3 regions of the Methylorubrum pseudosasae genome follow, and region 2 is predicted to be linked to each of the others. Evidence: riboswitches for the same ligand, from Rfam matches in the RefSeq annotation. Region 2 holds a riboswitch; each other region holds the start of a gene.
The links. Region 2 has a riboswitch for cobalamin ahead of M2437_RS20230 (TonB-dependent receptor). Riboswitches for the same ligand answer to the same signal wherever they lie in the genome.
Positions count from the first base shown of each region.

Region 1: another riboswitch for cobalamin. It lies ahead of M2437_RS06520 (hypothetical protein); the one in region 2 lies ahead of M2437_RS20230 (TonB-dependent receptor).
Region 3: another riboswitch for cobalamin. It lies ahead of M2437_RS25810 (CbtB domain-containing protein); the one in region 2 lies ahead of M2437_RS20230 (TonB-dependent receptor).

Region 1 is NZ_JAQGDU010000002.1:1,206,154-1,208,411, reverse strand. Features, by position in the region: gene M2437_RS06525 (hypothetical protein) at 350-742, shown strand; gene M2437_RS06520 (hypothetical protein) at 890-1,135, opposite strand; cobalamin riboswitch at 1,259-1,453, opposite strand; partial or broken gene M2437_RS06515 (IS5-like element ISMex15 family transposase) at 1,655-2,258, shown strand, end outside.
Region 2 is NZ_JAQGDU010000002.1:4,077,842-4,080,099, forward strand. Features, by position in the region: gene M2437_RS20220 (hypothetical protein) at 5-424, opposite strand; cobalamin riboswitch at 1,013-1,212, shown strand; gene M2437_RS20225 (hypothetical protein) at 1,207-1,332, opposite strand; gene M2437_RS20230 (TonB-dependent receptor) at 1,334-2,258, shown strand, end outside.
Region 3 is NZ_JAQGDU010000002.1:5,270,673-5,272,930, reverse strand. Features, by position in the region: gene M2437_RS25815 (CbtA family protein) at 1-702, opposite strand, end outside; gene M2437_RS25810 (CbtB domain-containing protein) at 734-916, opposite strand; cobalamin riboswitch at 958-1,156, opposite strand; gene M2437_RS25805 (anthrone oxygenase family protein) at 1,201-1,623, opposite strand; gene M2437_RS25800 (MarR family winged helix-turn-helix transcriptional regulator) at 1,610-2,101, opposite strand; gene cobU (bifunctional adenosylcobinamide kinase/adenosylcobinamide-phosphate guanylyltransferase) at 2,183-2,258, shown strand, end outside.

The DNA.
Region 1 (2,258 bases), 2.9 Mb from region 2:
GCGGTCGAAATTGTGATTCAAGGCCGGCTGCCGCTCTGATTACCGCAAATATCGGGCCTATCAAAGCGGTTACTATGCTCCAAAAGTCTGTGCGAGCGGCTAATTTGCTCCCCGCGTGTTTTCTATAAGTATTTCTGACGGCCATCAGTAGATATCACCTGCAATTGCTCTCACCAAAGTTCGGGATTGATCTGTCGGAAGCCGGGCCATCGCCGCCCGCTCCACACGCCGATGACATAAGTGTGCGATTTGCGGGTTACATCAAGCATTCCACATTGCTGCGGTGGCGATCGAAGCCTGACCGGACGTACCGCCATAAACGCTGCAATGGGCTAGGCGGCATCGGGCGATGAACGCCTTTGTTGAGCAGTTTGAGGAGGCGTTCGTGCACAGAAATGAAGGCTCTGGCACGGAGGTCGCCACCGATGCTCTGCTGCGGAGCATGGTTGAGAGCGAGCGCGTTGGCCTAACCTTCAGTGCCGTGCGCGACGGAGGAGTACTCACTACATGGCAGGTACCCGGAAGGGCACAGCTTGGGCCGGATCTCGGCCGTGTCGGCGCAGACCTAACTGGAGATTCCTACTGGAAGGAACTCCTCCGGCTCGGCGAGCGTATTCACGCTGTTGGCGGCCTTGATGCCTTAGATGAAGCCAACATGTACATTGTGCATATGGATCCCCAGCATTCAGACTGGCGCGCCATGGTGCTGGAGAGCGTATGGTTTAATATTGGTCGTGAATAGTAGTAAGATAACTGCCAGCAATCCGCACCCGTTGTCTCGTCCTCAGGTCGTTACTTTCCTTGCGAGGTGCCTGATCTAAATCCTGGATGGGATCTTAAGCGGCCCTCGTAGGGGGAACGGTGCGTAGACTTAATTTGAAATGGTGTATCACGCCACCCTCTGTATGTCCTCGATCGGCAGCCGATAGTCGAATGGCGAGCCCATCACTTCCAGGGAGATGACACCAACGGCGCCGCCCTCTGCAGTGCCGACGAACTTTCCGACGAAGCCGCTGAACAGGCCCGAGCTAGCCCGCACCTCCTCACCCACCTGCATGCCGGCGAGCGGCGTGAGGTTCGTGCGCCCTGGCCGAACCTGAGCGCTCGATTGACGAGCGAGTGCGTCGGAAAGCATGGAACATGGAGCCTCGGGCAACGGCAGTGGCACGTCACCGCGAACGAGGCCTCAGCTCACCGCCTCCTCGCAGGAAGGCAGCGCTTCGACACCCGCCAGGACACCCCGCCCGACGCGTTTCGCGTGTGACCACGACTGACGGCACGTCTCCTGGCTCGCGGGTCGCAGCCCTCTCACCGTCTTCCCGGGCGAGGCTGCCCAGTGACATGGTGGCGGAAGGCTCGACGCTTACAGTTGCGGGGGCAGCCGCGGCATCAGGTTACCCCTCACCGCGTTCCCTTTTGATCCCCGAGGGGAACCGTCACGCGCATGTTACCGCCATCGTCTGCGCAATCCGTCGCTTTGCAGCAACACCATACACAAAACCCTTTTCGTACCCAACCGTGGGCACGGCTCGACCGCCTCCCCTGCGGTGACCCGCGAAGGTCCACTTTTACTTTGATAGTGGCTTAGGTTCCGGACCCATAAGTTTGGCTTGGCGGGTGTGCCTGTGATTTCTTCCGGGTGAGGGAGGAGCCAATGGGCGAGTTCTGGTTGACCGACGAGCAGTTTGCAAAGATCGCACCGCACCTTCCGACAGACACCCGGGGTAAGGAGCGCGTCGACGACCGACGTGTGATCAGCGGGATCATCCACGTGTTGAAGTCGGGCGGGCGTTGGACGGACGCCCCGCGTGAGATCTACGGCCCGAAGAAGACCCTCTACAATCGCTTCGTGCGCTGGGCGGCCAAGGGGATCTGGAGGGATCTGTTCGAGACCCTGGCCCGGGCCGGTTGGCCCCCCTCCCAGGTGCTGATCGACTCCTCGGCCGTGAAGGCGCATCGCTGCGCCTCCGGTGGAAAGGGGGGGAGCAAAGCCATGCCATCGGCCGCTCGCGGGGTGGACGCACCACCAAGATCCACGCGCTCACCGACCGGTTCTGCCGCCCGCTCGCCTTCCTGCTGACGGGCGGTCAGGTGGCGGACTGCAAGGCGGGGGCACAGCTCTTGGAGGGCGCGCCAGCGTGCCGGATCATGTTGGCCGACAAAGGGCTACGACAGCGACGCCATCCGCCGTCAGATCGAGGCGACCGGGGGCGGCGCCCAACATCCCGCCCAAGTCCAACCGGCGATGGAAGCCGTGC
Region 2 (2,258 bases):
AAGCTCAGTCCGGCCAGCAGATCGTTGCTTCGCGCAAGCCCATCAACTGGGCCGCGCCGAGCCCGAACGAAGGGGAGGCGTCGAACACCTCTCCCGCCACGCTCACCTCGCAGGCTTCGTCGAGAGCGCCACCGGCACAGAGCGCGAGGGCACGGGTGCGGCCCTGCATCTCCGCGGCCGCGACCCGGATCAGAAGCCTGCCGGCCAAGCGGACATTGCCTGCCGCATCCTCCGGCAACAGGCCGATGCAGGTGATCTCGTCGTCGGTCGCGTAGACGAGGTGGCAATGATCGAGCGTGACGCGCTCACCGACATGGTGACGGGCCGCCGCCGCGAAGGCCGCCGCGTCCGCATGCGCATCGACTGCGTGAGCCCCGGATGGAAGCAGGAGGGCGCTTAAGAAGAAAACGCATCCGATCCGCATGGAGGACCCCACCGAACGATTCCGACCGTGCAAACTTCGCAATTTGTGGGCCGGAATGGCTCAGGGGCCGGTGCGCTCTGGGATTCGGCGGCGTCAGCGGGTCTGGCCGGTCTGCGGAGCGTGGGTGTTCTGGTTGTCGGTCGGGCCGGTCCGCGTGAAGGCGAAAACGACGAGCCCTGCAAGGATCATCAGCACGACGGGAAAAGCGAACATCCAACGGGGCATGTCTGGCATCCATGAGGCAGCATTCGGACGACCGAAACCCCCGGGGGGCCGAATGGCTCCGCCGGAGCGGATGAGTTCGGAACCGAACATATGCAATGAATGCATGCCCGATCCGACGCGCCGGCGATTGCTTTGTGCACTGCAACCTGAGAAATCATGGCCATGCCGGATCGCGATGGCGTCGCGGTCCTGCAGCCCTTCTTGGGCGTTTCCTCCCTAGACTTCGGGCCGTCCTTCGGGGCGGCCTTTTTTCTTTTTGGCTGCCGTGCGGCTTTGCTCGCGGCAGGGTCCGTGTTTGTGGATCGCCCCTCACGCTGGCATCCCCAACAGCGCCGCGCGCATTGACCAGAGCGCCGCCTTGACCGTAGCTTGACCGTTGACGGTTCCCGCAAGGGATCAAAAGGGAACGCGGTGGAGGGCTTTCGAGCTCGATCCCGCGGCTGCCCCCGCAACTGTGAGCGGAGAGTCCTTCATCACCACGTCACTGGGCATGCCTCGCCTGGGAAGACGATGGAGGGCGACGACCCGCGAGCCAGGAGACCTGCCGTCAGCCGTGGTCACACGCGAGCCATGCCGGGCGGGGTGTCCCAGCAGGTGTCGAGACGCTGAAGGCCCATGGCCGGCAGTGGATCGGCCTCGGTCGCGGTGACGTGCCACCGTCGCTGCCGAGGCATCGTTTCCATCATGTTCCCCTTTCACCGCCGCTTCTGCGGCCGGTCCCTCCTGTCCGCCGTCGCCGCCCTGCCCCTCACGACGTCCGGTCCGGTTCGGGCCCGAGCACTCCTGACACAACTCGATGAGATCGCGGTGCAAGGCGGTGCCCGGATCGGCCTGCCCGCCAATGTGCCGGCCGACGCCGTCGGCACGGACGCCGCCGCAGCCCTGCGGACGCCGAGTCTGACGCAGTCCTCACCGGTCGGCCTCAACCTGCGCACGCCGTCGCGCTCGGCGAGCCGGCTCGGTCTCACGCCGCTGGAAACGCCCGCAAGTCTCGACATCATCTCGGGCGAGACCATCCGCCTGCGCGGCCAGACCAGCGTGTTAGAGGCCGTGTCGCAGAACGGCACCGGCATCACGACCTTCGGCTCGCCGGGCAACGGACTCGGTTTCTTCACCGCTCGCGGCTTTGCCGGGCAGAACTCGATCCAGACTTTGTTCGACGGAACCCGGCTCTATGTCGGCGCCAACACCGTCACCTTCCCGTTCGATACGTGGAACGTGGAGCGGATCGAGGTGCTGCGCGGGCCGGCCTCCGTTCTCTACGGGGACGGAGCCATCGGCGGTATCGTCAACGTCGTCTCGAAGAAGCCGCTGTTCACGCCGCTCAACGTCGCCCGCTTCGGGCTCGGCGAGGACGGCATCGCCCGCGCGGCGGTCGATTCGACCGGGCCCATCGGCGAATCCCTGGCCTATCGTCTCAATGTCAGCGGCAACCGTGCCGGTGGCTGGATCACGCCGGAGGGCGAATTCCGCAATCTCGCGGTCTCGGGCGCGCTGACGCTCCAAGCGAATCCGGAACTCGCCTTCACGCTCAGCCACGATTTCGGCTACCAGGAACCCACCCGCTACTGGGGCACGCCGCTGGTGAACGGGCGTGTGCCCGACACCA
Region 3 (2,258 bases), 1.2 Mb from region 2:
GATCACCGCCCAGAACACGAAGCCGATAGCGAGCGCGCGTGCGGCGAACTGCGCGGCCGTGGCCGGCGGCACCTGCGAGGAGACGGTGTCGATCGATTGCGGCGCGCCCGCGAGATGCGGCGCGACGATGAGGACGAGGCCACCGAGGATCGTCAGCGGCACCCGCCGCACGGCGATCAGGTAGAGTCCGAGCCCGGTCGCCACCACCGTCATCAGCCACCACGACTGGCGCAGCACGAGCGGCGCCGCCCCCATGCCGGGCAGTTCCGGCGGCAGGCCGATGGCGGGGGCGAGGACCACCGCGAGGAAGCCGGCGATGCCGACGACGAGTCCGCCCTGCGGGGTCGGCTCACGGCGCAGGGCCAGCATCACCGCCGCGAGCAGCAGCGCGTAGCCGACGCCGCCGACCAGCGTGGCGAGACCGGTGAAGGCCATCCGCTGAAGGCCCGGCGCAGGCTGCCACGCGTCGGCCGTGCCGTGGTCGTGTCCGCCCTCGCCATGCGCATGCGCGTGGGCCGGGACGATCAGGGCGGCGAAAGAGGTCTCATCGCGGGAGGGCGGTAGGGCGGCATGCGCGCCCTCGCCTTCAAAGGTCTCCGCCTGAAGGATCAGCGGGGAGGTCAGCGTGAGCTGCAGGCCCGTCGCGACGACGGACGCGAGGAAGCCGGCGACGAGCGCCGCCGACAGCAACCGGATGATCATGGAACTGCTTTGAAGCCGCTGAATGCGCGGATCAGTGGCAGGGGAAGTTCTGCGCGTGGCGGAAATCGTGCGCCGCGTTGTGCAGCACCGAGGCCGGGGCGAAGCCCGCCACGAAGACGAGACCGAGGCCGAGGAAGGCGGCGACGAGGAGCGCGCGGGCGCCCTCGGCCGAACGGGTGGTGGCGGCCTGGGTCTGAAGGGTCGCAGTCGTCATCGGGTCACGAGCTCCGGCCGCCCCACCGGCGGCGTTCGAGAACAAAACTTCGCTGGACGGCAGGTCTCCTGGCTCGCGGCTGGTATCGTGCCTGCCGCCTTCCCGGATCACCCGGTGGCTCGTGGCAGGAACTCGCCGCTTACAGTTGCGGGGGCAGCCGCGGAATTGAGGCTTCTGGAAAACCTCTCACCGCATTCCCTTTTCACCCCGTTGCCGGGGCACCGTCACGGAGCGGTCATAGCCTGATGCGGACGGACGCACAACGTGTCCCGCACCGGCCGCGATCACCGCAGCGCCCAGAGGAAGGCCGCCACCGCCGCCAGACCGAGCCCGCTGCGGACTGCGTGCAGGCGGATCCAGCGTTGCATCAGCGGCGCCACGACCGGATCGGCACTCGATGCGGCGAGCAGGGCACGGTTGGTCGGCATGATCGCCAGCATCGTATAGGGCCAGTTGGCGAGCGCGAGCGCCGCCCCGAGCCCCCATCGCGGATCGCCGGTACGCGCCCAGGCGAGCAGGCCGAGGGCGGTGGCGGCCAGCGCCAAGCCGCCCTGCATCCGGGTCGCGCGGCGATAGCTCGGGCGCCATTGCTGCAATTGGGAGGCCGGGTCGAGGACCAGCCGGGCCGGATGCTCCACGAAGCCGACATAGAGCGCGGCGCCGGCAAAGGCCGCCGCCGCGACGAGGGCGAGTTCACCGATCAGCATCGTGGTCTCCCGGTTGTTCGCCGCTCCGGCGTTCGCCGGCCCGCTCGCCGATGGTCCGCACGAGGGCGCGGGCCGCATTGAGCGCCGCAGGGTCGAGATCGCGGGCGAGTGCGGCCGCCCAGGGCGCCTGCCGCGCCGCCGCCGCCGCGTAGGCATCCCGGCCCGCGGGCGTGAGGAGAACGAGGCGGGCGCGCAGGTGGTGGGGATTGTCCGCGAAGCTCACGAGGCCGGCTTTCGCCAGCTCATTGACCGTCCGCTGCACGCCCTGGCGCGTCATGCCCATGTCGCGGGCGATGCGGGCGACCGGCAGCGGCTGCGCCGCGAGTGCGACGGCGCCCAGAACCTGCCAGCGGGCGCTGGTGAGGCCGAAATCCCCCACCAGCCGATCGCCGGCGGCCAGCAGCGCGCCGCTCGACCGGAAGATCTCCAGCACCAGAGCCGTCGCGGCGTCCGCGGCCTCATGATCTGAACGTTTCATGACAATATGCTGCCGATTTGACAGCATATTGTCAATAGACTGACTTTGACGCGCTGGCGGCGCGTGGGGCAAAGGGTGCGGATGCTTCAGGCCGCCCCCCGGATGACCCTGGTGCTCGGCGGTGCGCGGTCGGGCAAGAGCGCCTATGCCGAGCGGC